Regions from separate parts of the Algimonas porphyrae genome, predicted to be linked through region 2. Evidence: predicted binding sites of a transcription regulator. Region 2 holds the regulator's gene; each other region holds the start of a gene.
The links. Region 2 encodes LexA, which represses DNA repair genes until DNA is damaged. Its sites were predicted from a motif close to ATGTTCCNCTTGTGTTCC; they were not measured.
Positions count from the first base shown of each region.

Region 1 (10,731 bases), 920 kb from region 2:
CGGGCGCGTAGAACCCCATCGGCTGACTGTTGAGCAAGGCGCAGCCGAACACTTCCGGATGGTGACACTTCAGATAGCAGGACACGTATACGATCAGCGCGAAGCTGGCGGCATGAGACTGCGGAAAGCCGTAGCCGGAGAAGCCTTCCAGCTGGCGGAAGACCCGTTCCGCGAAGTCGCGCTCATAGCTATTGTCGAGACAGCCCTGGATAAAGCGATCCTTGTGGATCTGGATGCGTCCCGGTCCCGATGAGGAGGCCAAGCTTCGGCGCAAGTGGTCGGCTTCGCTCGCCGAGAAGCCGGCCGCAATGGACGCGATCTCCATGGCCTGTTCCTGGAAGAGCGGAATACCAAGCGTTTTCTCCAACGCTGGCCGGAGGGCTTCGCTCGCATACTTCACCGGTTCTTCGCCCCGTCTGCGCTTGAGATAGGGATGGACCATATCGCCCTGGATCGGGCCGGGCCGTATGATGGCGACTTCGATGATGAGGTCATAAAAGGTGCGCGGTCGCATCCTGGGCAGGAACTGCATCTGCGCGCGGCTTTCGATCTGAAAAACTCCCAGCGTATCGGCCACGCAGATCATGTCGTAGGTGGCCGGATCCTCCTGCGGCACGTTCGACATATCGAGATCGATGCCCTTCCATTGCCGCAGCAGTTCGAACCCCTTGCGGACGCAGGTCAGCATGCCGAGCGAGAGGACATCGATCTTCATCATGCCCATCACGTCGATATCGTTCTTGTCCCATTCGATGATGGTCCGGTCCTCCATCGCCGCGTTTTCGATGGGGCAGAGCTCGTCCAGCCGGCCGTTCGTGATGACGAGTCCGCCCGTGTGCTGGGAGAGGTGCCGCGGAAAGCCGATCAGCTCGTTGGCAAGCTTGAGCGTCAGCGCGATGCGGCGCGCCTCCGGGTTCAGCCCCGCATAGGCCGCGCGCTCCGGTGTCAGACCACCGTCGCGCCACCCCCAGATCTTGGACGAGAAGGCGCGGATACTGTCTTCTGAAAGACCCAGCGCTTTGCCGACTTCACCCAAAGCCGAGCGAGACCGGTAATGGCGCACGGTCGAGCAGATCGCCGCGCGGTGACGGCCAAACTTGCCGAACACATACTGATAGACCTCCTCGCGCCGCTCATGCTCGAAGTCGACATCGATGTCGGGCGGCTCGCCGCGCACATCAGAGATGAACCGCTCGAAGACCATGTTGATGAGGTCGGGGCTGGCATGGGTGATGCCGAGCGCAAAACAGACCACGGAGTTGGCGGCCGAGCCCCGCCCCTGGCAGAGGATGCCGTCCCCGCTGGCATAGCCGACAATGTCCTGGACGGTCAGGAAGTAGGGTGCGTAGCCAAGCTTGGCGACGAGCGCGAGTTCCTTCTCGACCACGGCCCGCAACTTGAGCGGCACCCCGCCCGGATAGCGCCCACGCAACCCCTCTTCGGTCAGTTGGCGGAGCCGCGTGTCCGGATCGATGCCGTTCAGCACTTCGTCCGGATATTGGTACTCCAGCTCGTCCAGTCGGAAGGTGCAGGCGTCCGCGATACGCAGCGTGTTGAGCAGGGCATCGGGATAGTCCGCGAACAGTTGCCGCATCTCCAGCTCGGAGCGCAGGCGGCGTTCGCCGTTCAGCAGCGCGTGCTGGCCGAGTTGATCGACGGTCCGCTTCAGCCGGATGGCGGTGAGCGTATCGGCCAGAAGACGGCGATTGCCTCGGTGCATCAGCACATTGCCCAGCGCAACGAGCGGCACGGACTTGATTGCCGCCAACTCGGCGACAATGCGGAAGCGGTCCTCGTCCCAGCCGTCATAATAGGGCGAGACACCCAGATAAAAATCAGCCCCAAAGGCCCTGACCAAATCATCGATCCAGTTCTGTGACCGCACAGGGTCTTTCAGAATGACAACGGTCTCAGAAAGTCCACTTAGGACATCGGCCATCTCGAGCTGGCAGTCGCCTTTCTCAGCCCGCCGCTTACCGACGGTCAGCAAGCGCGCGAGTTTGGCATAGCCGGAGCGGGTTTTGGAGTAAGCTAACATCTCCGCCCCGCAACCTGTCACAATCCGCGAGCCGACGCGGAAGTCGAGACCGACGTCCCTTGCGGCCGAGTAGGCCCGGACGATGCCGGAGAGCGAGTTGCGGTCGGCAACTCCGATCGCGCGCAGGCCGATCTCGTGGGCGCGCTCGACCAGCTCCGCCGGATGGCTCGCGCCCGTCAGAAAGGTGAAGTTGGTCGTGATGTCGAGCTCGACATAGCTCATCAGGCGAGAAGCAGAGAAAGGCGGGGCTCGCGCAGGAACTCGCCGCAGACATAGCAGCCATCATCCGGGTGCCGAGGAAAGACCATCAGCCAAAAGAGCCGGCCGCATTCCGTCCGAGCCCGCCAATAGTCTCGCACGCGCGCTTCGAACTTGGAGTGCGGGTCGTCCCAATTGACCGGGCTGATCCGTTCCGGGCCTTTGACCTTCACGACGCGGTAGCTGTCCCGTCGCCAGGTGAAAGCGTAGGGTGCGCGTCCCGGCTGGTCGACGCGCACCCGCTCGGGCGCAAACGCGATCTCGGGGCGGGGATAGGTTGTCAGGTCCGTGGGCGGTGTCCAGTCGAGCGCATCGACGGCTGGGGCGAACATCATCTCGCGCTCCGGCGTATGGCCCGGTCCGGGGCGCGGCGTGTGCAGCCGATCGAAGCCGATCCGGTTGCCGAGCGTGGTCAGCGTCTGGTCGACGGCCTCCTGCTGCGCCTGGGCGGCATTGCCTGCCTCGATCTGGTGCGGGTTGAAGAGGCAAGTATCTAGCGCGAGCAGCCGCATCCAGTCCGCGCCGAACTCGATCTTGAGCTGATCCAGTGGCCGTGCGAACTGGCGCAGGATCGGCGTAACCGTCCGGGTCGGACTGGCAAAGCCGACGGACAGATGATGGTCGCCCGTATCGACGCAGCGGACCGTCAGCCGGAAGCCCCGAGCCGTGTAACCCTTGTCGCAAAGCTTCTGGCAAACGCGCTCGGCCAACCGTTCCAGAATGCCGGTCACGTCTTCAAGGCGGCCGATGGGCTCAGGCAGCGTCATGTTGGCGGCGAAGGTCGGGACGACAGCGCTGGGAACGACCGCGTCGTGGGTATGGCCGCGCAACTCATCCAGCGCGCTCGTCAGATGGACGGAAAAGCGCCGGGCCAGCTCGGCGGACTTGAACCGCCGCAACTCGCCGATCGTGGTGACGCCAAGTCGGCGCAGGTCAGTCTCGATAGATGTCTTCAGATCCAAGGCGGCAACGGGCAAGCCATCAACCTGGGCATGCTCACGGTCGGGATCCGTTATGGTGATCGTTGACGTACCATGCCGCGCGAACCCCCGCGCCGCCCGGAGCGTGTTGGCGATACCAATCCGGGTCACGACTGTCAGGTCTTCCGTCTCCCTCAGAATAAGTTCGGCCATCTGCTGCTCGCCTTCGAACAAATGCGCGCAGCCAGTGACGTCAAGGAGAAGTCCGTCAGGCGGATCGAGCGCGATACGCGGCGAGTAACGATCCGCCCAGATATGGAGCGCGCCTAGAAGCCGAGACTCACGCATGTCGTCCTGCGGCTCTGTCAGCAGGTCAGGACAGACGACATAAGCGTCCGCGACCGTGGCGCCCGGTTGCACTCGGGCTTTGCGTGCAAGATCATTGGCGCAGACAACCCGCTCCACATTGCCGGTCTTGCGCGTCACGGCAAACGGTCCCCAGACACGTGGATCCTCGCGCCGCCGCCACCGATCAAGCGGCAGCTCCGGAAACCAGAGAGCGAGGGTGCGTCGTGAAACGGATGGGCGCATGGATGGGTGGGTTTTCCAGAGAAGGGCAAAGATCGGGCGGATGGACGAGATGTTCGGGCGGGTCGCCCCGCACGGACCAGGCGCGCGGGCGTCCGCGCTTGTTGCGGGTCAGGCTCCACACCCAGTCGTACTCGGACCCCTCTTCACTCTCGCAATGCCATCGGGTCTGGCAGGCCGAGGACTGAGCGTGGCGTCGGATAAGAACGAGGCCGATCCCGCCGCCGACTTGTGCGGCGATCTGCAGGCGTCGGCTCTCGGACAGGTCCGGTCCCTTGTCGATGTCGATGATGACCGCACCCGCCCCGCGGCAGCGCAAAGCTTGTTCGGCCGCCCAGAGGGTCTCGTCGCGATTGGCGGTCTCGACGAGAATGAGGTGCGCCGGGTCGCCATAGGGGCGAAGGCCCCGGGCGCGGAGGGACCGAGACCGGCCCCCGATCGCGACCCAGAAGATCCGTCCCGTTGACTTTGCAATGACGGCGAGGGCCAAGGATGTGCGAAGAGACCCCGTCACTTCATGGACACGGGCAGCGGCGATCGGCGCGGCGGAATCCAGCCGGATGCTGTCTTCATTGGCCGGGAAGTCCTGTCCGGAAACGAGGCCAATCTGTGATCTTATGTCCTGCAGGGTTGACATAAGTTCGTGCTTTGTTCTCATTGAGGTGATCTAGTCAACAGAATAAGGAATAAAGTCCTATAAAGGTGTGAGTAGTTTTGGTCGTAAACCGAAACACAGAGGACTTTAGCTTCGGAGGTGAGATTTCGATCGCAACCTCGGGGATAAACTCGTCATTAAGTCGCGGAAGTCGGCCCTCAGAGAACTATATATGGTGAGCTGACCCCTGTAGGTGATCCACCCGCTAAGTTAGAGCTTGGCGGTTATGGTCGCCCTGTTGGGCGGACCGGAACGCAGTGTAGGGGAGCCCAACAGGGCGAGGCAAGACTGTTTTCGGCGCCGGTGGTTGATAGCCCAGCGAGCTGTGTGGTCTGACGGTGTTGTAGTGCTGCCGCCAGCGTTCGATCAGGATCTGTGCCTCCTTCAGGCTGTAGAAGATTTCTCCGTTCAGGAGTTCATCTCTCAGCTTCCCATTGAAGCTTTCATTATATCCGTTTTCCCAGGGTGACCCGGGTTCAATGTAGAGTGTCTTCACGCCTATACGGCCCAACCAGTCTCTGACAGCCTGAGCCGTGAACTCACTGCCATTGTCGGATCGGATGTGTCCCGGTGGACCCCTCTGAGTGAACAGATCAGTCAGCACAGCCAGAACGTCGTCGTGCTTCAGACTGCGCTGAACGTGGATCGCGAGGCATTCTCGCGTGTGCTCGTCGATTACGGTTAGCATCCGGAAGGCTGTGCCATCGTGGGTCCGATCCGCGACGAAGTCGTACGACCAGACATGGTCCTTGTACTGAGGCCTGAGCCGGATACAGGAGCCATCGTTAAACCATAAACGCCCACGCTTAGGCTGTTTCTGTGGAACTTTAAGCCCTTCACGTCGCCAGATGCGTGCCACCCGCTTCGTATTCACCGTCCAGCCTTCACGGCGCAGCAGCGCCGTGATCCGGCGATAGCCATACCGGCCATACTGCTCTGCCAAGCGGATAATGTCCGCGGTGAGCGCTGCCTCATCCTCTCTTGGGCGAGGCAGCTTTCTTTGAGTGGAGCGGTGCTGGCCAAGAACCTTACAGGCCCGGCGCTCAGAGACTTTGAGCGCTGCCTGCACATGATCCACGGCCAGCCGACGACGTGAAGGGCTTAATACTTTCCCTCAACAGCCTCCTTGAGAATCATCGCATCGAGTGTGAGATCTGAGACCGCCTTCCTCAGCCGCATGTTCTCCTTCTCCAATGCTTTTAATCGACGCGCCTGATCGACCTTCAGACCCCCATACTCGCGTCGCCATCGATAGTAGGTCTGCTCCGCAATGCCGAGCGATCGACAGATCGCCTTGGTCTCCTCGCCTGCCGCGAGCCGGACATCGGCCTCACGCAGCTTTGCGATGATCTGTTCAGGTGTGTAGCGTTTCCTCGCCATATCGTGCTCCTTCAAGCGCAAAATAGCCAAAAACTCTAACTCTCAAAATGAACCACTTTTTGGGGGGCAGGCCATACCGCTGCTGGCGTGTCGTGTACTGGTAGGTCCATGTCCGGCCATTGGCCGTGACTGAACTTATCGGCTCGTCGATGCCGGGATAGGCCAGCGTGATCTCCCGCCCATCATTGCTATGGATACGGCTCAGGCGATTATGGCTATCATAGACATATCTCACCCAGTTGCCGTGCACGTCGGTCACTTCGGTCGCCGCTATGATGGAGCGATATCGTGCCTGATCCGGCTCGTAATAATTGGACAGGATATCGTCCTGTGTCCGCCGCTCGTAGAAGCGATCGAACCGATAGGTGAACCCATCCGGCGATTTCGCCAGAAACCCTTCGCCGCCGCCCGAAATGTTGGACAGGCAGGAAATCTTGAAGTTGCTACGCGTGACAAATTTGTCGCTGGATGTGTAGGGACCGAAGTTTCCTGTCAGCCCGGATCGCAAAACCTTTTCAACGCCATATTCCGGCGTCTGGATTTCCATGCCTTGCGTATATTCATGCGGCTGGTACGTTTTGGATGTGTAGGGAAGACCTGTATTGGCATCGGTCTGTCCCGGACCCAAATTGTAGTTCAGCTGTATAGGTTGAAACGGATTAGTTCCCGAACAGCGATTGAGGATCCTGAAATTTGTTCCCGGCGCAGTCGTCGCGACAATGCGCGGTGCCATGATTTCCCAGTCACCGAAACTCGCACTCTGGCCTTGGTCATAGAGAATACCGCGCGTCAGCCGTCGCTTGATCGACACTGACAACGCGTTATTGCCTGGAATGTCCACATCCGTATGCTCGAAAGTGACCGAGCCGCTGTTGAAATCCAGCATGTCCCCCATCAGATCATGGCCGAGCACGCCAAGCTCATGATCATCTGACACATGTTTCTGCCATTCGATGTTGGGTTCAACATCGAAATCAGCTGCTTGCTGGGAACCAAAAGAGGACGAGGCTGTTGAACTCGGCGTGTACGCAGGCGAAATGCCGGGAAGCGATAATTGGGCTGACGCGACGCCATGGGACATGGACAGCGTAGCGAAAAGACTAGCTGAAAATCTTCTAAACCAGGCGGAGCGAAGCTTGGACGGGCTTATCGAACTGCAGACCGACTCACGAGACGCGATGAGATTCATGTTATCCCCGGCGTTGCCATTAGCACGGCGTTAATGCTCGCGGGATTCGTCGCGCAACACCACCGACAGTTCGCGAGTTTCTTTCTATGGAAATTTTATAAACTATAGGTTTTAACTGATGAGGTGGACAATCACGGCCCTCTGAGGACGCCCCGCATTAAACCGAGATAGCAAATTAACAGTGCAGGGAGACAGGAAAGCAAAAATGCGGAAAAGCAGCCCAAGTAGCGCAAGGTGTGATAAGTCCACAATTCGAACATTTGGCAGGTTAAGGACAGGCCGCGCCAAGCGCGAAACCAAAGACTCGAGACAACAATAATGTTATCAGTGCTTTGAAGAAATGACTGGCGCACCTGACAGGATTCGAACCTGTGACCTCTGCCTTCGGAGGGCAGCGCTCTATCCAGCTGAGCTACAGGTGCCAGTTTGCGCGCTATAACGGGGCGGGTGCGGCCCGGCTAGGGGGTTTCGGCACGTAGACGTGAGAGAAGCGGAACAAAGATGTCCGTCCAATCGTCTTCAGTGACAATGCCCGTATGTTTGTAGCGGATGCGGCCCTGCGTATCGATGACGAAGGTCTCCGGCGCGCCCGTCACGCCCAGATCGATAATCAGGCGGGAATCCTCCAGAAATACGATCCGGTCATAGGGGTCGCCATGACGTTCGAGCCAGTCTCGTGCCTTTTCGCGCGTATCGCGCCAGTTCAGCCCGATCATATTGAAGTCGGGATCCTGCGATAATTCCATGAATAGCGGATGCTCGGCCAGACAGGCCACACACCAAGATCCGAACACGTTGATAAGCGCCACCTCCCCCAGAAGATCGTCACGCGAAATCGGCTCACCGCTCAATGTCTGCGCCTGGAACTCCGGCAAGGGACGGTCAATCAGCTCAGATGGCAATTCCGACGGGTCGCGCGTCAAGCCGATGGCAAAAAAGACTGCCAGACCAATGAAGAGGCCTAATGGGACCAGACCCTTGAGTAATCGGGATTTGCGTAGCTGTGACACGCGATCGAATTAGGCGATTTTCTGCGGGCTGCAACCATCTTTACCCACGCGATACCCCAGAGCTGCCCGGGCGCTGCCATACGCAGTTGCAAGGCTCTCTCCTGCCCGTCGAATGAACCGCAAGACTTGCCGCGCGCGCTCCGTGCTTTATGAAGCGCGACATGAACTGGCTCACCAAGCTTACGCCGCCCGGCGTCAAATCCATCTTCACCAAGCGCGACACGCCGGATAATCTCTGGATGAAATGTCCCAAGAGCGGTGAGATGATCTTCACGGCCGATCTGCCCGGCTTGTTGCATGTCACACCGGCCGGACATCACATGCGGATCGGACCGGAACTGCGTTTCGGCTATACGTTCGACGACGAAAAATATGAGACCTATCCGACGCCCTCCGTCGTGATGGATCCGTTGAAGTTCAAGGACGATCAGAAATATACCGATCGGCTGAAGAAAAGCCGCGCCAAGACCGGGTCGGACGACGCTATGAGTATCGGCGTCGGCAAGATTCACGGAGTCGAAGCTGTCGCGCTGGTCCAGAATTTCGCTTTCATGGGCGGATCGCTCGGCATGGCGGCGGGGGAAGGCTTCATCGCCGCAGCCGACATTGCGCTGGAAAAGCGTCTGCCGCTGATCGCGTTTACGGCTGCGGGCGGTGCGCGCATGCAGGAAGGAGCCCTGTCGCTGATGCAGATGCCGCGCACGACGATCGCCGTGCAGCGCCTGCGCGAGGCCGGCATGCCTTACATTGTGGTTCTGTGCGACCCAACAACCGGCGGCGTAACGGCCAGCTATGCCATGCTCGGTGATGTCCATCTGGCCGAACCGGGTGCCATGATCGGCTTTGCCGGACCGCGCGTGATCGAAGAGACGATCCGGGAGAAACTGCCCGCCGGATTCCAGCGCGCCGAATATCTCGAAGAAAAGGGCATGGTCGACAAGGTCGTGCCACGTTCGGAACTGCGGGCCGTACTGGCGCAAATTCTGGCCGTGCTGATGCAGACCAGCCATGCGCCGATCGAAAACAGCCCCGACGTGGTGTCACACACAGAGACGGCGTGAGCCCGCTCGACCGGGCCCTGGACGAGTTTCGGCGCCTTCATCCCCGCAAGATCGATCTGGGCCTGTCCCGTATCGAAACCGTGCTGGAGCGTCTGGACCGCCCGCAGGACAAGTTGCCGACCAGCGTTCATATCGCCGGCACCAACGGCAAGGGTTCGACGGTCGCCTTCCTGCGCGCCATGCTGGAAGCGTCTGGCGCGCGTGTTCATGTCTACACTTCCCCCCATCTCGTGCGGTTCAATGAACGGATCGTGCTGGCGGGTCAGGAGATCGACGATGCGTCTCTGATTGACGTGCTGCACCGTGTCCGGGACGCCAATGACGGCGCGCCGCTATCTTTTTTCGAAGCGACGACCGCCGCCGCCTTCCTTGCCTTCGCGGAAACCCCGGCTGACTATGCCATCATCGAAGTGGGACTGGGCGGACGGTTCGACGCGACCAACGTCTTTACGCCTGCAGTCTGCGCCATCACCCCGATCGATTATGATCACGCAGAATTTCTGGGCCGTGACATTGCCGGGATCGCGCGGGAAAAAGCCGGCATCATGAAACCCGGCAGACCCGTTCTCTCGGCCCCGCAGCGCGAACAGGTCATGGCGGTTCTGAACGTTGCCGCCAAACGCGTCGGCGCGCCTCTCATCGCTTGGGGGCAAGACTTCCGCGCCTATCCGGAGAATGGACGGCTCGTCTTCGAAACTGAGACGGAGTTGATGGACTTGCCGCCACCAGCGCTGGCCGGCGGACATCAGGTCATGAATGCGGGTCTGGCGATCGCCGTGGCGCGCACACTGGGACTGGCGAGGGACGCCGTCGCAGACGGGTTAAGACAGGCCGTCTGGCCTGCCCGTATGCAGCGTATGGGCGCTGGGCCGCTGATCGATATGGCGCATGAATCTGGCGCGGATGTATGGCTGGATGGCGGACACAATCCGCATGCCGCCCGCGCTCTCTCGACGCATATGGCGTCGCTGGAAGGCCAATCGGCACGGCCGCTTATTCTGATCATGGGCATTCTGGCTAATAAGAATGCAGGCGAATTTCTGGACTTCTTTCAGGGACTGGCTGCCGGGCTCGTGGCCGTCGAAATCGATGATCATGCCAGCCTGTCACCCGATGTCCTGAGCGAACTGGCCCAGTCACGCGGCATGGCGACTACGATCGGCCATAATCTGACCGACGCGATGCAGAAAGCCATCAATATGGGCGAAGCGCTGTCGCGGCAGTCTGCCGACCAACCCGTCATCCCGCCGCGTATCCTGATCTGCGGTTCTCTCTACCTGGCTGGGCAGGTTCTTACAGCGAACGGTTAGACATTGTCGCATCATGTGTGTTGGCGCGCATTGTTTCGCCATTAGGACATTATGTCATGAGGAGATTGTTTCTTTGCGGGGCCGCGATCCTTGTCGCGGCCTGTTCGACGATCGATCGCGGCGTGATCGACCATGCCCGCATCGATACTGTTCCGCAGGGTGCCAGTGTCACCCTAACCTATATTACAGGCACACAGCGGCCCGATAGCGCAGACATAAAAACGCAGTTCTGTCGCGCGACTCCCTGCGCCTTTCCCATTCCCAGGCGACAGATCGCAAAGGTGACCGTTACCCATCCTGATTACGAAACCGCCGAATATAT
Region 1 is NZ_CP163424.1:1,149,710-1,160,440, reverse strand. Features, by position in the region: gene AB6B39_RS05640 (error-prone DNA polymerase) at 1-2,260, opposite strand, end outside; gene AB6B39_RS05635 (hypothetical protein) at 2,260-3,807, opposite strand; gene AB6B39_RS05630 (ImuA family protein) at 3,749-4,441, opposite strand; one part of gene AB6B39_RS05625 (IS3 family transposase) at 4,665-5,575, opposite strand; one part of gene AB6B39_RS05625 (IS3 family transposase) at 5,575-5,839, opposite strand; gene AB6B39_RS05620 (hypothetical protein) at 5,814-6,776, opposite strand; tRNA gene AB6B39_RS05615 (tRNA-Arg) at 7,374-7,450, opposite strand; gene AB6B39_RS05610 (DsbE family thiol:disulfide interchange protein) at 7,487-8,038, opposite strand; gene AB6B39_RS05605 (acetyl-CoA carboxylase carboxyltransferase subunit beta) at 8,188-9,099, shown strand; gene AB6B39_RS05600 (bifunctional folylpolyglutamate synthase/dihydrofolate synthase) at 9,096-10,409, shown strand; gene AB6B39_RS05595 (hypothetical protein) at 10,466-10,731, shown strand, end outside.
Region 1: AB6B39_RS05630 (ImuA family protein) is a predicted target of LexA. The motif match lies at 4,442-4,459, and genes of this name have one in related genera.

Region 2 (10,731 bases):
AAATCGGTCAGGGCCGTATGTAAGACGTCAGACGTCCACGTCTCATCTTCTAAGGATTCCAGTCTGGATGTCAAAGCGCGCGCCAACGTCGCAGTTCCTTCCCGTCGCAGTGATTTCGCTGTCTTACCGGTGATTTCGAGTGGTCTACGGGTAAAAAGATAGGCTGCGTTGTCGGCCAGTTCGATCAAGGTCTTGGATCGGGGGCGCAAAGTCGGGAGTGCTTTCTCGATACGCTCGAGAACAGGCGTGGTGAGAGGGGCTTCCGCACGTACTGCCAGGAAGGGCCTTGCCGCGTCCAAGAGTGCCGGTGCGGGCATTTCGGCAATATGTTGCGCGTTGATGAAAGCCATCTTGTCGAAATCCAGCCGGGCGGGCGCCGAATTGATTCCATCGAGGCCGAATACCTCACTAATGGCCCGATCATTCAGGAAGATTTCACTGTCGCCATGGGCCCATCCCAATTTAACGAGATAGTTTCTAAGGCCGGATGGCAGATAGCCCATTTCCCGATAGGCTTCGATGCCTAACGCGCCGTGGCGTTTGGAGAGTTTCTTGCCGTCGGGGCCATGAATAAGCGGCACATGCGCCCAGCTCGGCGCGTCCCACTGCAAGGCATCATAGAGTTGCTGCTGTCGGCCGGCATTGATCAGGTGATCATCGCCCCGAATGACGTGCGTGATGCCCATATCATGATCATCCACGACGACCGAGAGCATATAGGTCGGGGTGCCGTCTGAGCGCAGTAGAACCAGATCGTCAAAGGTCCGGTTGTCCCATTTCACCTGTCCTTGGACGGCGTCTTCGATGATCGTGACGCCATCAGGCACTTTGAACCGCACAACGTAATCGCCACTGCCCTCGTCGCCATCGCGATAGGGTGAGCGGAAGGCCGCGCCAATTTCGCGGGCCGTGTCACGCAGTGACTGGACGTCATCGTCGCACAGATAGCAGCGATAGGCTGCGCCGGATTTGATCAGCGCCTCTGCTGCCTCGACATGTTGGTCTTGCTGCTGGCTTTGATAGATTATGGGACCATCGTGATGCACGCCAAGCCAGTCAAGACCATCGATAATGGCTTGGGTCGCTGCATCGGTTGAGCGCTCGCGGTCCGTATCTTCGATCCGGAGACACATTTCGCCGCCAACATGGTCTGCAAAATACCGATTGAACAAAGCTGTCCGTGCACCGCCAATATGCAAAAAACCCGTCGGCGAAGGCGCAAATCGGGTGCGGACGGGTCGGGTCATGTCGAGGGCGTCTCTTGCGATCTAGAGCAGGGTGCGCTCTATGCAAGAACATGGAGGCGTTTGAAAGCCAATTCCGGTCGCGCCTGCAGTTTCCGGCTGCGTTTATAGACATGGCGAAAACGGTTCTGCCCGCGCAAATCGGTTTCGAACTGGCGGTTATGTCTATGGCCATTGGCATCGGCCTCTATTTCGCTTGGCCGACGGAGCCTTCCCTCTGGGTTATCGGTCTCGTTCTGGGTCTGAGTCTGGCCTTGTTGCGCTTTATTCCCGACCTGTTTGCCGGACTGATATTGTGCTTTGTTTTTATGTGCGCTGGCCTCGCCTGGTCCGTCCTTCATACCGCACAATCCGACACAAATCCGCTCCTCGACGAAAGGCGCTACACGGTCACCGGTTGGGTGTCCGACATCGAACAGCAGGGCGGTCGCTCCCGTCTCCGGATCGAATTGACGGCGATTGATCCGGTGCCGGATACGGGAATGCCCTCCGCAGTGCGGATCAGGGGTGGCCGTGTGCTGCAATCGCTTGATGTCGGCGAGCATATTGCCATCGAGGCCGTTCTGGGTCCCCTGCCAGGACCCGCCGTGCCAAATGGCTACGACCCGGCGAGACGGGCTTTTTTCGACGGCCTGGCTGGATCAGGCTTTGCGATATCCGACCCGCAGAGGCTCACGGAGGACATGTCAGTCAGGGCCCGACTGCAACGGCTCATTCACGCCACGCGCCACACGATCGCCAATCACGTCATGACGCGCGCGCCGGATCGAACCGCCGGAGTTCAGGTTGCTCTGTTGACGGGGATTCGCCATCATATTCCGGACGACCAGACGGATAGTCTTCGCGCGTCCGGATTGGCGCATATTCTAGCCATATCCGGGCTTCATATGGGTCTGGTCGCGTTCGGTGTTTTCGTCACCATCTCGCTGGCTCTGGCCGCGATCGAGCCCTTTTCTCGCGGGCGGGATGTCCGGAAGATTGCCGCTTTCATCGCGATCATCGCGTCTACGCTTTATCTGGGACTGTCAGGCGCATCGGTTGCAACGCAACGTGCCTATATCATGGTCAGTGTGGCATTTACGGCGATCCTGCTCGATCGACGTGCGATCAGTATCCGTTCCGTCGCTGTGGCCGCCTTTCTGACATTGCTACTGCGACCAGAAGCGTTGACCAGCGTCGGTTTTCAGATGTCATTTGCCGCTGTGGCTGCCATGGTTGTTATCTTCAGAGCTTGGGACCGGTGGCGGCCACACCATCGCAGCGAATCCTTTCGGGATAGGATCAAACGGTTTTATGGATCTCTGTTTGGTACCAGCCTGATTGCGGGCTTCGCGACAGGCGGTTTCGCACTCCTGCATTTCGGCCGGTTCGCCAATTATGGCCTACTTGCCAATATGGCGGCGATGAGCGTGTTTCCGCTCGTCATGGCACTCGGCATCATATCGCTCATCCTGATGCCGCTCGGGCTTGACGGGTTGCCGCTCTGGCTGATGGGAATGTTGATCGAGATGATGCTGCGCGTGTCTGACTGGGTCAGCGGGCTTCCCGGCGCTGTCGGTACTGTGAAGGCCAGCGCGCCTCTGACCATTGCAACCTACGGGCTGGGGTTTGCGCTCGCCTGTTTTGCAACGCGGCGGGCCGTAATCATCGGGTGTGGCGTCATGGCCATTTCGCTCTGTCTTTGGGTCATGGCTCCGCGCGCCGATATGCGTATCAGCAAAAGCGGGCGCGTCAGCCTGATCGACGAAACGCTCGCGGTGACAAGCTCGGCCCGGGCTGACCGTTATGGACGGGAGCAGTTCGCACGAGCTTCGGGTGAACCCGAACTGTCCTGGCGTAACTACCATGATGACTTTGCCAATTGCGATGCGTTGGCTTGTCGTTTCACGCACAAGGATCACGTCGTCACGATCGTCGAGGCCCCTTCAGAAGTGCCTGACGCCTGTCGAGACAGTGATCTGGTAGTGCTGGTCGATCGAGACGCGGGTCCGGTGGCGAGGCGCGGATGCCAAGCTATGCTGATTGATCAGCGCGTCTTGTCACGAACCGGCGGCGTTCATCTGATCATGAAGGAGACGCTCACCCTTGTGCCGATCATCCATCCCAACCGTCGGAACAGACCGTGGGGAAAGGGGCGTAGACGCTGAGTTAGCAGACGGTTTAGTTGTAATTGCGGACGAGGCCAACAAGGACACCCTGAACCTCGACACGGTCAGGTCCATAGCTGCGCGTCGGATAATCCGGATTTTCCGCAATCAGTTCGACTACACCGTCGCGTTTATAGATCCGCTTCAAAGTCGCTTCGTCCTGATCGACCAATGCGACTACGATTTCGTTATTCCGGGCCGTATTGGTTTTGCGAACGACGACGACATCGCCGTCCATGATGCCTGCGCCGGTCATGGATTCGCCTTCGATCTCAAGCGCGTAATGGTCGCCATTACCTAGCATTGAGGGCGGCACGCTCATGAGATTATGGGAGTCCTCGATTGCTGCAATCGGTAAGCCTGCCGCAATCTTTCCGACAAACGGAATTTCGTAGCTATCATTGGCAGCAACGGGCGCAAGCGGCTCATCCTTTTGCAGCCCTTGCGGCAGTTTGATCACTTCCAGTGCACGAGCTTTGTTGGGGAGACGCCGCACGAAGCCGCGTTCCTCCAGAGCCGTAATCAGCCTGTGTATTCCCGATTTCGACGCCAGACCGAGTGCATCTTTCATTTCATCATAGGAAGGTGGCACACCGACCGCGCGAATACGGGTATCGATGAGGAGCAGAAGATCTTTCTGTTTCTGGGTCAGCATGACGGAGTCCTTGAACAAACAGGCAACATTGCACTCTGTTCTACACTTGTTCCGATTCTGTCAAGGAAAGGTTTATGCGCCTCTTAATCGACGGGTCGCCAATTCGACATCGGTTTGCCGCATCAGACTTTCTCCAATCAGGAAGGCTTGCGCGCCTGCGGATGTGAGCTGGTCGATGTCATATTCCGTGAAAATACCGCTCTCCGCGACCAAGAGGGCTGTGTCGGGCGCATGCCCGGCAACCCGGCCAAAAGTTGAAAGACTTGTTTCGAATGTACGTAAATCGCGGTTGTTGACCCCGATAAGCGTCGCCCCGAGCGCAACGGCCCGTTCCATTTCAGCCGCATCATGGGTCTCGACCAACGCATCCATGCCGAGTGCTTCGGCTTCTGCCATGATTGAAGCCGAGGTCCTGTCATCCGTCATCGCAAGAATGACGAGAATGGCGTCCGCACCCATCGCACGCGATTCCCGGACCTGTTCGGTTCCGATCATGAAATCCTTACGCAAAAGAGGGAGGTCAGATATGTTCCGGACCTGCCTGAAAATATCGGCGCTACCCTGAAATCCCGGAGCGTCCGTCAGAACCGAGAGGCATGTCGCGCCGCCCCGTTCATATGCGCCTGCAATTGAAACAGGATCGAAATCATCCCGGATCACCCCTTTGCTGGGCGAGGCTTTTTTGACTTCACAGATCAAAGCCGGAGCAGCTGCAGCTTGCAAGGCTGTCTTGAACCCTCTGGGTCGTGGTGCCAAGTCGATGGCCCGGTCGATGGCGTCCAGATCAAGCGCTCTCACTTCGTCGATCTTGTAAGCTGCGATGCGTGCCAGAATGTCGGGAACATCGCTCATCGGTTCGTTTCCACCACAAGCTCAGCCAGAATGCGGCGTGCGTGAAAGCTGTCGATCGCTGAGCGGGCCATATCCATGCCGCTGACGACATCGCCCGCCAAACCGGCAATCATCAGGGCTGCCCCAGCGTTCAAGATAACGATGTCGCGGTAATCGCTGGCGTTGCCATCCAGAAGGTCGGTCAGTGACGCCGCGTTTTCAGAAGGATGTCCGCCACGCAAGCTGCCCAGCGTTGCTAGCTCTAAACCGTAGCTCTGAGGCGAAATCGTGAAATCAGCGATGCGTCCGTCTTTCACTTCCGTGACATAGGTGGGGCCGGTTGTTGTGATTTCGTCGAGTCCGTCGCTGCCATGGACGACCCAGAGATGTTCAGCGCCCAGATCCCGCAGGGCTTCAGCCATTGGACGTCGCCACCTATCATCGCAGACGCCGAGCAGCATTCGCTGCGCGCCCGCCGGGTTGCTCATCGGGCCGAGCATGTTGAACAAGGTTCTGATTCCAAGCGCTTTCCGGGCAGGGCCGACGTGACGCATGGCCGGGTGATGGTTCGGCGCGAAGAGGAAACCGAGGCCGACAGACTGAATGATATCAGCCGTGCGATGAGGTGTGACATCCAGATTGACACCCAGTTCCGACAGTGTGTCAGCCGTTCCTGTCAGTGAGGAGGCCGCGCGATTGCCATGTTTGGCGACTTTTGCGCCGGCCGCTGCGCAGACAATGGCCGTCGCGGTAGAGATGGATAAGGTATGCAGCCCCGTTCCGCCGGTGCCGACAATGTCGATGATGTCCGCATCGATCTCCACGGGTTTCATATTGGCGCGCATGACCTCCGTTCCAATCCGGACTTCGCGCGCGCCGAGCCCGATCATTTCGAGACCCAGCAGCAATGCAGCAATTTGTTCGGATTGCGCGTCACCAGCCAAGATGGAGGTCAGTGCGTCTCGCAGCTGGTCTTCGCTCGGTCGCACATTCCGGCTCAGTCCTTTGAGGATGTCGGTGTCGAAACTCATACGGCTTGGTGTAAACCAGCAATACGCAGGAAATTGGCAATCAACGCATGACCATTCTCTGATGCAATGCTCTCAGGGTGGAATTGTAGTCCGTGAATAGGCCGGGTCGCGTGATGAAGCCCCATAATTTCCCCGTCATCCGTCCAGCCATTCACACGCAGCTCTCCGGGCAGGCTTTTCCGTTCGACGGCAAGGCTATGATAACGGGTGGCTTCGAACGGACTGTCGAGACCGTCAAACAGGCCGATTCCATTGTGAAAGACGGGGGATGTCTTGCCGTGCATGATCTCCTTGGCCCGTACGACGTGGCCGCCAAAGGCCTGCCCCATGGCCTGCATACCAAGACAGATGCCAAGCAGAGGAAGCGTGTCGGGAGCCCTACGGATCAGATCCAGACAGATGCCGGCATCGTCTGGTGTGCAAGGACCCGGCGACAGCAGGATCGCCGCAGCGCCGGCGTCCAGGGCCTGGTCGACCGTCAGTTCGTCGTTGCGTACGACCTCGGTCGTCGCGCCCAGCTCCTGCGCGTAATGGACGAGATTGAAGGTAAAGCTGTCGTAATTGTCGATAACCAGCAGCATCAGCTGTCGGTACGGTCTTTCAGCCACGCTTCCAGCCAGTGAATGTTATAATCGCCCGACTGGAATTCCGGATCTTCGATGAGGGCCTCATGCAAGGCTTTGTTGGTCGTTATGCCGGACACGACCATCTCGCCCAGTGCCCGCCGCAACCGCAGGATGGCCCCGTCGCGTGTGTGACCCCAGACAATCAACTTGCCGACCAGACTGTCATAATGTGGCGGGACAGAGTAGCCGGTGTAAAGTCCTGAATCCAAACGTGTATTCATTCCGCCGGGCGCGTGGAAATCGACGACTTTTCCGGGCGAGGGGGCGAAGGTGAACGGATGTTCGGCATTGATACGGCACTCGATCGAGTGTCCTTTGAACTTGATGTCCTCCTGCCGGTAATTCAGTGGCAAACCGGATGCGACGCGGATCTGTTCGCGAACAAGGTCGATCCCAGTGATTTCTTCCGTGACGGGGTGCTCGACCTGAAGGCGCGTGTTCATCTCGATGAAGAAGAATTCGCCATTCTCGTAGAGATATTCGACTGTGCCTGCACCGCGATAGCCGATCGCCTTGATTGCCTTGGCCGTGATCTCTCCGATCTCCGCCCGCTCCTCAGGCGTCAGAGCGGGAGAGGGTGCTTCTTCCAGAACTTTCTGATTGCGTCGCTGTAGCGAGCAATCACGTTCGCCAAGATGGACGACATTGCCATGCGTATCGGCCAGAACCTGTATTTCGATGTGACGTGGACCGGTCAGATAGCGTTCCAGATAGACCGCTCCATTGCCGAACGCGGCTTCAGCCTCCGTTTGTGCTGAACGCAAGGCTTCGTCGAGATCGGCTTCGGTTTTCGCAAGGCGCATGCCCCGCCCGCCGCCGCCGGCTGCGGCCTTGATCAGAACGGGGAAGCCGATGTCCTTAGCGATCGATTTTGCGGCGTTGAAATCCTCCACTTCGCCGTCACTGCCAGGCACGACGGGGATGCCCGCCGCAGCCACCGTTGCCTTGGCCGTAATCTTGTCGCCCATCACGCGGATATGTTCGGGTGTGGGGCCGATAAAGGTCAGGCCGTGCGCTTCGACGATTTCCGCGAAACGGGCATTCTCTGACAGAAAGCCGTAGCCCGGATGGACGGCATCCGCGCCCGTAATCTCGCAGGCCGCGATGATGGCTGGAATGTTGAGATAGCTATTGGTGCTGGAAGGTGGACCGACACAGACGGATTCGTCTGCAAGACGAACATGCATCGCATCCTTATCCGCTGTCGAATGGATTGCTACGGAGGACAGACCCATTTCCTTACAGGCCCGGTGGATCCGGAGCGCGATTTCACCGCGATTGGCAATGAGAACCTTGCTGATCATGACGGCCTTGGACCTATTCGATCAGAAACAGGGAATCGCCGAATTCGACGGGGGAAACATCCTCGACATAGACGGCAGAGAGTTTTCCGGATTTCGGGGCCGTGATCGGATTGAAGGTCTTCATCGCCTCGACCAGCATGATCGTATCACCCTCTTTAACTTGCGCGCCGATTTCTGCGAACGCGTCAGCGTCTGGTGAGGGGCGCAGATAGCATGTGCCAACCATCGGGGAGGTCACGGCGTCGGGATGGCCATCCTTGCTCTCGACCGCCGGCATGGGCGCAGGTGCGGACGGCGCCTGAGCAGGCGCAGCGGCGGCAACTGGGGCTGGCGCACTGGCCGCGATCATTTGCGGTGCAGCGCTAGGGGAGCCGTTCTTGGAGACCCGGATCTTCAGGTCGCCCTTCTTCATTTCGATTTCGGTCAAGTCGGTCTGATCCAGAACTTTGGCGAGTTCCTTGATCAGTTCCAGATCGTTATTGCCTTTCGAGGCGGCCATGATGGGTCTCCGTGCCGAAATTATCCGCCCCCTTTAGCGAGTTTGAGCGCCGCTTGCAGCCCTAAAAGATAAGAGTTTGCACCAAAACCACTAATCGTGCCGGTTACGGCCTCGGAAACAAGCGATCTACGGCGAAAACTCTCCCGCGCAGCGGGTTGCGAAAGGTGAACTTCAACTGCAGGTATGGGGACGGCCTTGAGGGCGTCATAGATTGCGACCGAGCTATGGGTGTACGCAGCGGGATTGAGGATGATGGCGTCGGCGGACCTACCAGCCTCCTGTATGAAAACGACCAGTTCGCCCTCGACGTTGGATTGATGAAACACGATGGTAGCATCACCCGCAGAGGCCCTGACCATCGCTTCGATATCTTCAAGCGTCTGCGAGCCATAGACCTCCGGCTCTCTCGTGCCGAGCAGATTGAGATTGGGGCCGTTGATGATGTGAATGACTTTTGGCATCGCCGTCTTTGCGCAAGTGAATGTGCGTGTTAACGCCCGCGCCCCGGTCAAACAAGCGACAGAGACGATGCATCTGATCATAAATGGTGAAAATCACGACGATTTGCCCGATGGCCTCACCATCGCAGGGCTGATCGCGCATCTCGGATTGCCGGAAAAGAAAATTGCGATCGAACGCAACCTTAGCGTTGTTCCTAAGTCGAGTTTCACCAATGTGAGGCTTGAAGACCATGACGTTCTCGAGATCATTCACTTTATCGGAGGCGGCTAAGTGTCTGCTGTAAAAAAAGATGTCCTGACGATTGCGGGGCGGGACTACATGTCTCGCCTGATCATCGGGACCGGAAAATATGCGGATTATCAGCAGAATGCCGATGCGCTCGACGCGTCCGGCGCTGAGATTGTGACTGTTGCGGTCCGGCGCGTTAATCTGTCGGACCCATCCGCGCCGATGCTGGCTGATTTTATCGATCCGGATGACACGACCTATCTACCCAATACGGCGGGTTGCTTTACTGGAGAAGACGCCGTGCGAACCCTCAGGCTGGCGCGCGAGGCGGGCGGCTGGGATCTGGTAAAACTGGAGGTTCTGTCCGACCCGAAACATCTTTATCCAGATATGGAGGAGACGCTCCGAGCCATGAAGCTCCTCAAAGAAGATGGTTTCGACGTCATGGTCTATTGCTCGGACGACCCGGTCTTTACGCGAAAGCTTGAAGATATGGGCGCGGCGGCCATCATGCCGCTGGGCGCGCCGATTGGGTCCGGGCTTGGCATACAGAACCCCGTCAATATCCGGTTGATTATCGAACAATCATCCGTCCCGGTCATCGTCGATGCCGGTGTCGGAACGGCGTCGGACGCGACGATTGCGATGGAACTGGGCTGTGACGGCGTCCTGATGAACACGGCTATCGCGGAAGCGAAAGATCCGATTCGCATGGCCCGCGCCATGAAACATGCTGTGATTGCGGGTCGTGAAGCCTATCTGGCAGGCCGGATGCCGAAGAAACGCTATGCCGACCCCAGCTCGCCTCTGGCCGGTCTGATCTGATCCGTTCAGATTTGATCATGTCCAATCTGAAACCAACAACACCGCTTTGCGTAGAGCTATCATGACACGTTTATTCATGCCGATTATCCTGACGTCGTTGGTCATCAGCGCTTGCGCCTCCACGGCTGATGATACGACCTTTCGGGGTGAGGACACGATGAGCGTCGAGCAGGCGGTCGTGACGCCAGTCAATGATCTCGGGCTGGATGATATCGATATTCCTGAGGCCTTGCTCTCACTTGAAAACCCTTATGCGGAGACTCCGGAAACCTGCTCTGCGCTCTCCGAAGAAGTCGTCGCACTCAATGCCTTGCTGGGTGAAGACCTCGATGTTCCCGAAGATGAAGCAGAACGACGCGAACGCTTGGCTCTCAATGCATCATCCAGCGCCATCGGCAGCATTCTGATTCCCTTTCGCGGCGTCGTCCGGGCCGTATCCGGTGCGGCCAGTAATGAACGCGATGCCAGAATGGCCTATCAGCGGGGTCTCGTTCGTCGGGCCTATCTGAAAGGCATGGCTGGTCCGATGGGCTGCGATCTCTAGTTTTTGCGACAGACATTCTGACTGGAAGTCGCCGCGCGTCCGGTCTATGGGCGCGTCCTTCGTCGACCGACCTTCAAGCAAAGCTCTATGTCTACCGTTCTGCTCGTCATCCTTCTTATCATCTCGGTCATCATGACCGGCCTGATCCTGATTCAGCGCTCCGAAGGCGGGGCGCTGGGGATTGGCGGCGGCGGTGGCGGCGGTGGATCGGGTTTCATGTCAGGCCGCGCAGCGACCACATCCGTTGCGCGCATGACTGCGATCCTCGGCACGATCTTCCTGATCCTGTCGCTGCTTCTGTCTGTGGTTTTCGCGCTGGAGACGAACAATACGTC
Region 2 is NZ_CP163424.1:2,068,054-2,078,784, reverse strand. Features, by position in the region: gene gltX (glutamate--tRNA ligase) at 1-1,247, opposite strand, end outside; gene AB6B39_RS10155 (ComEC/Rec2 family competence protein) at 1,358-3,391, shown strand; gene lexA (transcriptional repressor LexA) at 3,405-4,046, opposite strand; gene trpC (indole-3-glycerol phosphate synthase TrpC) at 4,119-4,898, opposite strand; gene trpD (anthranilate phosphoribosyltransferase) at 4,895-5,908, opposite strand; gene AB6B39_RS10135 (anthranilate synthase component II) at 5,905-6,489, opposite strand; gene accC (acetyl-CoA carboxylase biotin carboxylase subunit) at 6,489-7,838, opposite strand; gene accB (acetyl-CoA carboxylase biotin carboxyl carrier protein) at 7,852-8,337, opposite strand; gene AB6B39_RS10120 (type II 3-dehydroquinate dehydratase) at 8,358-8,798, opposite strand; gene thiS (sulfur carrier protein ThiS) at 8,785-9,069, shown strand; gene AB6B39_RS10110 (thiazole synthase) at 9,070-9,852, shown strand; gene AB6B39_RS10105 (hypothetical protein) at 9,914-10,396, shown strand; gene secG (preprotein translocase subunit SecG) at 10,484-10,731, shown strand, end outside.

Region 3 (10,731 bases), 1.3 Mb from region 2:
TGCCTGATTTCACCCTGATCCTGCAGGACCGCCAAGCGAGCTACGAATTGCAGTCTGACCCGCGCGGGCGGATCATCCGGATTGTCGATCGATGACGGCGCGGGACCACGGCTTTACCCTGATCGAAGTGCTGGTCAGCCTGGCGATCTTCAGCCTCGCCATTGTCGGGCTCAACCGCGCGGCGACACTGGCCGTGTCCGGCGCGTCGACCTTGCAGCTCAAGACACATGCGGGCTTTGTGGCCGACAATGCCGTCGTGCTGTCGCGCATCGGGCCGATCGCGCGCGAACTGGGGGTCGAACGAAACGCGATCGAATCCGGTGGCATCGGGTTCGATGTCACGATTGAGACGGTCGCCACCGAACTGGCTGATTTTCTTGAAATCCGGGTCCGCGTCACGCAACAGGGCTCAGACCGTGTCCTGATCGAACGGCGCGCCTTCCGCAATGAAGCCCTCTGGGTCGTGGCCATGCCCGAAGGCGAAGCTGAGGACAGGCCGTGAGCGAGGCGCGCCCCATATGCGGCGGCAGCTCCACGCAGCTTTCAGCCGGGGGTGATGCAGGCTTCACGCTTGTCGAAGTCCTCGTCTCCATGTTCATCTTTTCGCTGATCAGTGTCGGCGCGTTGATCGCGCTCTCCACCACGCTGGATGCCCGCGAGAAGGCGCAGGCGCGGATCGAGAATGTCGAGCGTCTAGCGGCGGCGCGCCGCCTGCTGGCCGACGATATCGGCGCGTCCGTGCAGCGCACCAATCGCGACGGGCTGGGCGGCTTCATCGATCCGACTCAACAGGTCGCCCAACCGGATCAGCTGATCGTGACGCGCCGGGGGCGACCTAACCCGGACGGGGCCTTTCCGCGTGGCGACCTGTTGCGGGTCGCGTGGCGTGTGGAAAACGGTCAGCTGATCCGGGCCTTCCTTCCGCATGAAAATCCCGCCTACGTCGAACCGCCTATCGACCGGGTCGTACTGATCGGTGTGGAACGAATGGAGATCATGACGATAGCCAAATCCTTTACTACGACGGAGACCGTCCCCCTCAGCGAGGCGGTCGCCGTTTTTGTCACCTTCACACACACGGACGGGACCACGACCCGTCATCTGTTCGAAATTTCCGATGTCTAGGGACGCATCCAATCGCGAGGACGGTACCGTCCTGCTCAGCACATTACTCGTGCTGGCCCTGATGAGCGCGGTGGCGTTGGGTCTGCTGGCAACGGTGCGCACGGCCATCACTCGCGCGACCTCCCTAGAGGCGCAAGCCCAGACCGATCTCTACGCGCAGGGCGCTCGTGATTTCGTCCAGTTGCAGCTGGATCAGTTCCGCTCGGTCGAGGGTTCCCAGTTGAACGCCGCGCTGGCGACAGCCGAGCCAGCCCTTCTGCCGTTCGACAATGGCAATATCGAGCTGCGCATTGCCGACGGAACGCAATGTATGCGCCTCAGCGCGCTCACTGACACAAATGGCGAAGCTCAGGATACGGAGCAGTTGATCTTCGCCGCGCTCATGACCGCTCTGGGTGTGGATGGGTCGCGCGCCGAGCGTATTGCGGCCTCAATCATGGACTGGGTCGATGCGGATTCGCAGACGCGATCTTTGGGGGCGGAAGATGGGGTCTATCTTTCGCGCTCCGACACGCAGGGTGGTCCCCACCGCACAGCCAATACGGCCCTGCAATCCGTTACGGAATTGCGGTCTATTGACGGGATGGATGAGGCTTTGTTCCAGCAGCTTCTGCCCTATCTCTGCATCGGAACGGTCGGCGCGCCGACCGTGTTCAACATTGACGGCGCACAGCTCTGGCAGGCTCCGGTGCTGGCGGCCCTGCTGGGATCCGATCCGGAGGCGTTCCAGCTGGCGACATCCCTGATCGAAGGGCGGCCATCCAGCGGCTATGGCTCGTCGGAAGCCTTGCTGGCCAGCCCGATACTGGAAGGCTTCGACACGGCGGGCACGCAGCTGGCCAGTATCGTCTTTGCCCCGCAACGCATCACGGCAGAGACGTTGATCCGCTATTCGGGTGTCGAGACGGCGCAGTTTCTGGCCTATGAAGGGGTGGACACGGGGCGTCCGACGCTCACATATCGCAGTGACGGATGGGACGAATTTCCGTCACTGGCCCTAGCGCGTCTGGATAATCAGGCGGGCTTGAACGAAGAGGATGCAGAACGGTGATCGACAGTTTCATCATCCTGCCGGACCATGCCGGGGGCGATGCGCTTCTGGCCCGTCGCAGTCGTGACGGGATCGTCACCACACGCGGTGATGTCGTGACGCTGACCCCGCTGCTCGGGCCGCCTTATGCCGTCATTATGCCGGGCCAGTCTGTTCGTGCCTTTCTGACGGATGTGCCGGAGCGGATCAAAGGCGCTGAGCGCATCAATGTCGCCCGGTTCGCCCATGAAGATCAACTGGCGACCGATCCGGACGCGTTGCATATCGTCGTCGGGCCCGGGGACCCGGCCCTCACCCTGATGGTCGCCCGGTCCGATATGGACAGCGTACTGCAGGCGCTCGACCCGAACAGGATGTTGGCGGATTTCGACGCGCTGGCCGGTCTGGCTGGTGAGGATATCGGTCTGCTGGACCGGGTCGTCACGCCGGGGCCGCAGGGTATGAGTGTCGACCGCGCCTGGGTGGACGGGTCCGTCACGCAGCTGGATGACGACACCATCGCACGCGCTATTTTCGACCGCTTGGATGGTGATGGCTATGTCGATCTGCGCAGTGGCGCCTATCGCCGCCGCGCGAACATTCAGGCCGGACCTTGGGCGCGGATTGCCGCCGTCGCGCTGCTCTGCTGCGTATTGGGCCTCGGATTATCCTGGGCCGATAGCCGTGCCAAGCTGCAGCAGGCGGACGCGCTGCGCGATCAGGCGAAGGCCCTCTATACGCAACGGACGGGACAGCCCGCCCCGGATAATCTGTCACGACTGGCGCGCCTCTCGACCACGGCAGAGGCGGATGCGGCGAACTTCCTGGCCCTGTCGGACAGTCTTTTCGCCGCCCTGTCGCGCCACCCTGATATCATGGTCGAACGCCTGTCCTTCGAAGCGCGCGAAAACAGCCTGCGTTTGCGACTCATCTATCCGGGTTTCGAAGCGGCAGGGGCGCTCGAACGCACAGTCGCCGAATCCGGTGCAGTTTTCGTGACGGGCGGTGTCCGCGAACAGGGAGGGCGTTTCATCGGCGATGCCTCTCTGGCGCTGGGTGAAGCGTCATGATCGCCTCGATCCGAAACTGGTGGGACGGGCGTGAGCCTCGTGAACGGCTACTGCTGAGCGTTCTGGCCGGACTGGTCGGCCTGTTCGTCCTGATTTTCCTGCTTGTTCTGCCAATTCAGTCCGCCCGCGCTGACGCGCAAATCGCGCTGGACCGGGCCAAGCAGGAGCTGGCCCTGGTCAGTCGGGTCACGCCGTCACAGGGTCCTGCGACGCCCGGCGCGCAAATTCCCTTCGACCGGACGGTCCTGATCAGCACGGCGCAATCGCGCAGCATCAAGCTGACGCGCGTCCAGCCCGCCGATGACGGGGCGTTCGCGGTCTGGATCGACGATGCCCAGACGGACAATCTGTTCGGCCTGTTCGACGATTTGCTGGGCGATTACGCAGCGACGCTGGACCGCGCCGTCATCAGCGCGGACGCCAATGGGCGTCTCAGCGCGCAATTCACGGTGAGATAGCGATTTCGGGTGTAGGTCGTGCCGGGCACGCCCAGCCAAGCCTCGTCGGGCAGTGTCGCGTCAGGCGTATTTTTCGCCCAGATAGACGCGCCGGACATCCTTATTGGCCCGGATCTCTTCCGGGGTTCCTTCGAACAGGGCTTCGCCCTGAAACAGGATCGAGGCGCGATCGACAATGTCGAGCGTTTCGCGCACGCGGTGATCCGTAATCAGAATGCCGATGCCGCGCTGTTTCAGATAAAGTACAAGCTCGGAAATATCGGCAATCGCGATCGGGTCGATGCCGGTAAACGGCTCGTCCAGCAGAATGAAGGACGGGCGAGAAGCCAGCGCCCGCGCGATCTCGACGCGTCGACGTTCCCCGCCGGACAGGGCCAGAGCGGGCGATTTTCGGATATGACCGATATTCAGCTCGTCCAGCAGGGCATCGACATTGTCGTCCCATTTGCTGCGGTCCTTTTCCGTCAGTTGCACGACGGCCTTGATGTTTTCCTCGACCGACAGGCCCCGGAAAATGCTCTGTTCCTGCGGCAGATAGCCGACGCCGAGGCGCGCGCGCTGATACATGGGCAGCTTGGTGATGTCCTGACCATCCAGCGAGATCGATCCGCGATCCGCCTCGATCAGTCCCATGATCATATAGAAACTGGTCGTCTTGCCGGCACCGTTCGGCCCCATCAGGGCGACGACTTCGCCGCGCTGCACGGTCAGAGTGATGTCCTTGACGACGACGCGTCCGCGATAGGCTTTGCCGATATTATTGGCCGCCAGCCCGGTCGCAGGCGGGGTTATGACGGTCGAAGCAGGCGCAGAGCCGCCCTGCGACAGGGGTGCGTCCACGGTCGGGCTGTCAAGCGAATCCGCCATGATCAGGAGCCTGCATCCGTGACGGCTTGTGTGTTCTTGATCAGGATCGCGACCCGACCGTCCGATCCGCATTTGCGGCCTTGGCAATCGGAAATGACACGGGCCCGCTCGGTCGCCAGATCATAGATCAGCTTGGTTCCGCGAACCACACTGTCGTCCTGAACCAGAATGACGTCACCCGTCACTTCGAACGTATCGGTCGCGGCGGTGTAGATGCCGCGATTGCCGCGCACTTCCTGCTCGGGCGTGATATAGTAGAAATTACCGGTCGCAACGATGCGCTCAATGTCACCCGCCACTGTGCCGACAGCCGGGCCCGTCGCGCCATTGGCGGCTGCTTTGGAATAGATCACCATTTCATCGGCCAGGATCCGGACATCGTCCTGTCGGGCATCAACCTGCCCGGTCAGGGTGGTGACACCCTTCACGGATACGGCATCGTCGGCATAGAGCTGAATATTGCCGCCCGACGCGCCTGCAAACTGGGCCTGGGCCGAACTGGCCAGGAACAGGGCGAGAAGGACAATGGCCGGGAAGACTGCCAGAGGGGCTGAAATGAAACGCATGTCAGGTCCTGTTTCGTAAACGACTATTGTTCGATGGTCAGAGCGACCCGGTCGCCGCTCTGGCACCCCCGGCCCTGGCACTGGCCGGAAAAGCGAATGGTTTCGGTGACTGTGTCATAGACCAGGCGGTCGGTCGAGACTGCATTGCCACCGGGCTGGACAACGGTCACATTCCCCGTGACCGTGACCTGTGTAATATCGCGCTCATACACGCCGACATCCCCGCGCACATCATTATCCTCGGTGACATAGCGGAAATTTCCGGTTCCGGTAATTTCGCGGATCGCGCCGAGCCGGACCGAGCCGACGGAATTCGGTTCGGCGGCATCGCGCAGGATCGTCATTTCGTCCGAATAGATGGTCGAACCTTCCTGAATGACGACGACGTCGCCCCCAAGATCGGTCGTGCCGCCATAATAGGTGGCTTGTCGTGCCGTCACATCGATCGGGCCGTCCCCGTCAAAGCCGAACAGGCGCCCGGAGGTCGCAGTCTCGCTGGCTTGTGTGCCGCGCATCAGTTCGGTGGCCGACGTGTTGCGATTGATGACGCCCGTCATGCCGTCCTTGAAGATGAAGGTGCGGTAATTGTCGACAATTTCGTAAGTCTGTCCGGTCACAGTGCCGAAATTCCCGGTGCAGCGGATCGGTTCGTCGCCGACAATCCGCTTTTCGCGGGCAAAAATCCGCGCATGCGTCGTCAGGCAGCGATAACCGTCATCGGTTTCCAGTACGACATTTTGTGGTTCTCCATCGGTCCGGTCCGGATTGGTCCGCAGATTGAGGATCTTGTTCACATCGTCATAGGTGCCGGTATCGGCTTCCACGAAGGAGCTTTCCGAGCCTTCGGCCCGGATGAATTCCAAGACGGGCAGGTTCAGCGCGACTTCGTTGCGGTTTTCGAGCTGACGCGTGGCCGATTCCGATGTCAGGTAGAATGGCAGTCCGTCGCCCGTGCGACCACTATAGCGCGGATTGATCATGCGAACCGACGTGTCCGGGTCATCGGCAATCACGACGTCCGAACTCTGCGTCGCAAAATAGAAGGCCAACAGCCCCATCAGCGCGATCGAGGCGGCGATCAGAGCCTGACGCAAAAAGGCGATGCGTTGCGTGTGCTTGCGGGCGGCCTCCAGCGTCAGCGTCCGCTTGGGCTCCCACAGGCCCAGCGCATCGCTCGCCGCATGTGACCGCGCGGGCAGAGGGGATTGTAAAGACAAATCGACCATGTCGCGCCCGCCTATAGGGAAGTCGGCCCGCCTTGGGTAGTGGCACTATGCGTCAATGAGGGGTTTGTAAGGGTGAAAATCGACATGGCGCGTCAAGGGGTGGCACTGGCCGGACTGCGGATCAGATCCGGCGGCGTCCAGTCGCCGGACAGGATCGGGGCCTGCGGGAGATAGGTCCGGAAGATCAGCGCGAAATCTCCGTCCGGTGTCGGCAGCCAGTTGGCGTCACTGGCAGGCCGATCCGGGCTGAGCTGCAAGGGCAGCTGTCCGTCATCATCCAGAACAAGGCCCGGCGTGGCGCTGTTCACCGCATGACGGTTGATCGGATTGTCGATGAAGAAGCGCCGCCCATCGGCCTCGACCGCATAGACGCTGAGCGACCAGAAGCCATCGACGGGAATCGCGTCGGGTTGCAGGGTCATGACATAATCATTCATCCCGCTCAGGCGGCGGCCCTGCGCGTCCGTGTTCGACGAAAAATAGGACGCATCCTCCACCTGCATTGCGCCGAAACCGATCAGGCTGACGGCGGCCCGCGTCGCGTCATCCGTGTCGTAGCGGCTCAGATTGTCTGGTGCCGGACGCCATCCGCTGGCCTCCGAGCGGGCCAGCAGCGCTGCCTCCAGCGCGTCCGGCATGCGGTCGAAGGCCGCGCGCCATTTCAGCTGCGTCGCCGGGCCGAGCGTGTCCCACACATCCCTTTGGCCCGGGCGCAGGCCAATGTCGGAGAAGGCGGCGGCCCGCTGCGTATGCACATGATCGGGGGATCGTCCCAGCAGGGTGTTGACGAGGTCGAGCGCGTTCCGCGCGCTGGCGTCCGGATCGGGTGTCACGGGGAAGGGGGACAAGGGCGCAGGGTCGACCGGTTTGACCCCAATACGGGACTGAACCGCGCGGGCATCTTCCAGATCGCCCGGCCCGGCGACGAAAACGCGGGCCAGCAGCCAGGCATCCGCGCCGGGCGCGCGGATCGGCGTGATGCCGGGCGGCGTATCGCCCGTCCAGTCCGGTCCGACGATCCAGTACCGACCCGTCATGTCAGTGGTCTTCTCAGCGTCCCCATCAGCCTTCCGGCCCGTACCGACCGTGGCGATCACGTCGGAGAAAATATCCATCAGCATGACCGACACATAGCGCTCGCCCGCCTCCGGCACGATCAGTTTGACCGGCCCGCCCGACAGGTCGAGTACGGCGGACCCATAGATCGTGTCTGCGTTGGGAGCGGTCACGCTGCGGGAGCGATGATCGGCCAGATCGCGCAGATAAGCCATCTCGTTCAGCCCGACCCCGGCGGCCCTATTGCGTTGCATGACCCGGTCCATATTCAGCGCATATTGATAGGGACCGTAGGCATAGAGGGCGGCTGCGCGAAACCGGTCGCGGTCCGTCCCGCCAGCACAGGCCGTCATGCATAGCGCACAGACAAACACGACCCATCCGCGTATCTGGTTGTTCAATCCCTGCATCGGCGTCCCCTCATCAAGTCATCTTATCAACATGCGGAGTCAGAATCCGCTTTTATTCTGTTCACTTTATGTTCTAAGACACGTCGCGCATCAGCGCAGGCCGCATCACCGGAATTGGGCCCGGCGATGGTCAAGGCAGGACGATCAAGGACGACACTCCGTGCGCAAGCCCGAAACGATTGAACATCTCTATCTGGATTTCGACAGCTTCTTTGCGAGCTGCGAACAGCAGCGCCGCCCGGAACTGCGCGGGCGACCCGTCGGTATTACGCCTAGCTCCGATGCAGACGGAATGGGGGCGGGCGGCGTCATTGCGGCGTCGCGCGAAGCGAAGAAGGCCGGCATGCGTAGCGTGCTGAGCCAGCGCGATGCGCTGGAAATCTGCCCGGATATGATCTTCGTGGCGCAGGACCCGTGGTTTTATCGCAAGATGCATCACAATGCGCAGGCCGCGATCAAGCAGGTCCTGCCGATCCACAAGGTCATGTCCATCGACGAACTGTCCTGCCGTCTCGGGCCGGATCATATTCGCGATCCGCTCGGTACGGCGGCGCGGATCAAGACGGCTCTGGCCGAAGGGATCGGGGCGAGCGTGACGGCCTCGATCGGTTTTGGTCCGAATGCTCATATCGCCAAGATCGCCTGCAAGGAGGACAAGCCTGATGGCGCGACTGTCTGGCGGCCCGAGGACCTGCCCGGTGCGATGACGCATATTCCGCTTGGTGGCCTGCCCGGGATCGGCTCCGGCATGCTGACCCGCCTGGAGATCGCAGGCATTCACGACATGAATGATCTGCTGGCGACCTCGCCGAAACAATTGCGCCGGATCTGGGGCAATGTGGCCGGGGAACGCTTCTGGCAGGCCATGCAGGGTTACGAAGTCATCACATCGAAAACCCAGCGGTCCATGATCGGCCATGGCCGTGTCCTGCCGGCGGCATGGCGCGGTCTGGACGAACCTTATGGCTGCGCGCGTATGCTGCTGACCAAGGCGGCGCGGCGCCTGCGCCGGGAACGCTTCCGGGCCAACAGCCTCTATGTCAGCCTGAAGATCCGGCGCCGACCGGGTGATCGGGATCCGATGCGCTGGGCCGACACGATCGACCTGCACGGCGCCCATGACGACCGGACCTGCCTCAAGGCGCTGGACGGGATCTGGCAGCGGCTGGCGCAACGCACAGCTAAACTGCCCTTCGTCAATATCGCCCATATCATGGTCAGCTTTTCCGGGCTCGAATCGGATGAGGGGCGGCAGCTGGACCTGCTGGTTGCGCAAGACCCGGACCGGGAACGGTGGGAGCAGGTGACTCGGATCATCGATCAGGTCAATCTGGCGGCCAACAAGTCCCTCCTGACGCTGGGTCCGTGGACGCCGCCACCCGGCGGAAACGCGGGCGGCAAGATCGCCTTTACCCGCGTGCCGGAGGCCGAAGACTTCTGGGAGGATGCGCGATGAGCTGGAAGACGCGCCTGCAACTGTCCGATCTCGGTCCGCCCGAACGGATCGAAATGATCTGCAATGGCTGCGGCCACGTGACCAAGATCCATCCGGGCGATCCGATCATTGCGCGCTATGGCCAACTCTATCTCGACGAACTGGAACGCCGCGCCCGGTGTCGCCGCTCCGCGCTCAAAGGCCAGGCGGGGGGCTGCGACGCCACCATGGAGCTTCTGCTCTGCAGCAATGAGGAGACCCACGCCTTCCAGGCCGGGATTGCGTAACCGCTGCGATGGTTGGACAGTGTGAGACGAGGGTCGGCCTGAGCGGACAGGATGGGACAAACCAATCCCCGCTTGTAGCGTCAAAGACGGGCGTTGTTTCAACGCCTTGTCTCAAATTGCACCAATCCGGTCCCAGCCTGCCATTTTTCGTGCTTTCTTAGCCTCACCCGCTTCGGACACGAGAGAGTGTATGGCTCTTGGTATGAGCGGGGGTTTGGCAGGCTGGGTCGTGCGCGAGTTCATACGGCGCGCACCGCTCCATCCGGCAAAGCGATCGATGATGAGGCTGAAGCGAGATACGAGTGGGATAATGGCAGGCTTTACACCCCTGCTTCCATGCGCCCTTCAGTCAAGAGCGGGCCGGTGGGCCGGGGCCGAAAGTCCCGCACCCGTCTATCCCCGTCCGTGGTGAGCCTATTGCAGGCCCGCGGAATCACGGCGCTTCGGGTCCGGGTGTGTCTGTCAGGCGTGCGGACCTTGTCTGCTGTAAATGGTTTTGTTTCCTACTCCCCATCAGCGGGGAAGGTCCGCGCTCGTGTCGTTCACGCGAGAGATACGGATAATGGCCGCGGCCCAGATGCCCGGTGGGACGTGGGCGCGTGAGTCAGCAGTGATGGACGGGAGCGGCCTAGTCGCGGCGCATGCGATGGCTGAAAATATCGATTTCGTCCCAGCCCATCAGGTCGAGGCGGCAGCGTGTGTTGAGGAAATCGAAGCAGCTCTGCGCGACATCCAATCGACCTTCGCGCACCAGCCGGGCCGTCAGGATTGTCCGCAGCTGGTGCAGATAGAGCACGTCGGACGCCGCATAATCGAGTTGCGCCTGTGTCAGCTCGTCAGCAGCCCAGTCGCTGCTCTGCTGCTGCTTGGACAGATCGACTCCCAGCAATTCGCGCGTCAGATCCTTCAGACCATGCCGGTCCGTATAGGTGCGAACCAGGCCCGAGGCGATCTTGGTGCAGAAGATATTGTGCGTGTCGACGCCCAGATCACGCTGCATGATGGCGACGTCGAAGCGACCGAAATGAAAGATCTTGGTGATGTCTTCATTCTGCAGCAGCGCGATCAGATTGGGCGCGTCATAGGCGTCGCGGTCCATCTGAACGATATGGGCATTTCCATCGCCTGCCGAGAGTTGAACGAGGCAGAGCTTGTCACGAATAAGGGACAGGCCTTGCGTTTCCGTGTCGATGGCGACGGC
Region 3 is NZ_CP163424.1:767,310-778,040, forward strand. Features, by position in the region: gene AB6B39_RS03830 (prepilin-type N-terminal cleavage/methylation domain-containing protein) at 1-95, shown strand, start outside; gene gspI (type II secretion system minor pseudopilin GspI) at 92-502, shown strand; gene gspJ (type II secretion system minor pseudopilin GspJ) at 499-1,125, shown strand; gene gspK (type II secretion system minor pseudopilin GspK) at 1,118-2,176, shown strand; gene gspL (type II secretion system protein GspL) at 2,173-3,225, shown strand; gene gspM (type II secretion system protein GspM) at 3,222-3,683, shown strand; gene lptB (LPS export ABC transporter ATP-binding protein) at 3,744-4,550, opposite strand; gene AB6B39_RS03865 (LptA/OstA family protein) at 4,553-5,116, opposite strand; gene lptC (LPS export ABC transporter periplasmic protein LptC) at 5,140-6,342, opposite strand; gene AB6B39_RS03875 (DUF1254 domain-containing protein) at 6,435-7,808, opposite strand; gene AB6B39_RS03880 (Y-family DNA polymerase) at 7,969-9,264, shown strand; gene AB6B39_RS03885 (hypothetical protein) at 9,261-9,530, shown strand; gene AB6B39_RS03890 (ribonuclease D) at 10,159-10,731, opposite strand, start outside.
Region 3: AB6B39_RS03880 (Y-family DNA polymerase) is a predicted target of LexA. The motif match lies at 7,866-7,883, and genes of this name have one in related genera.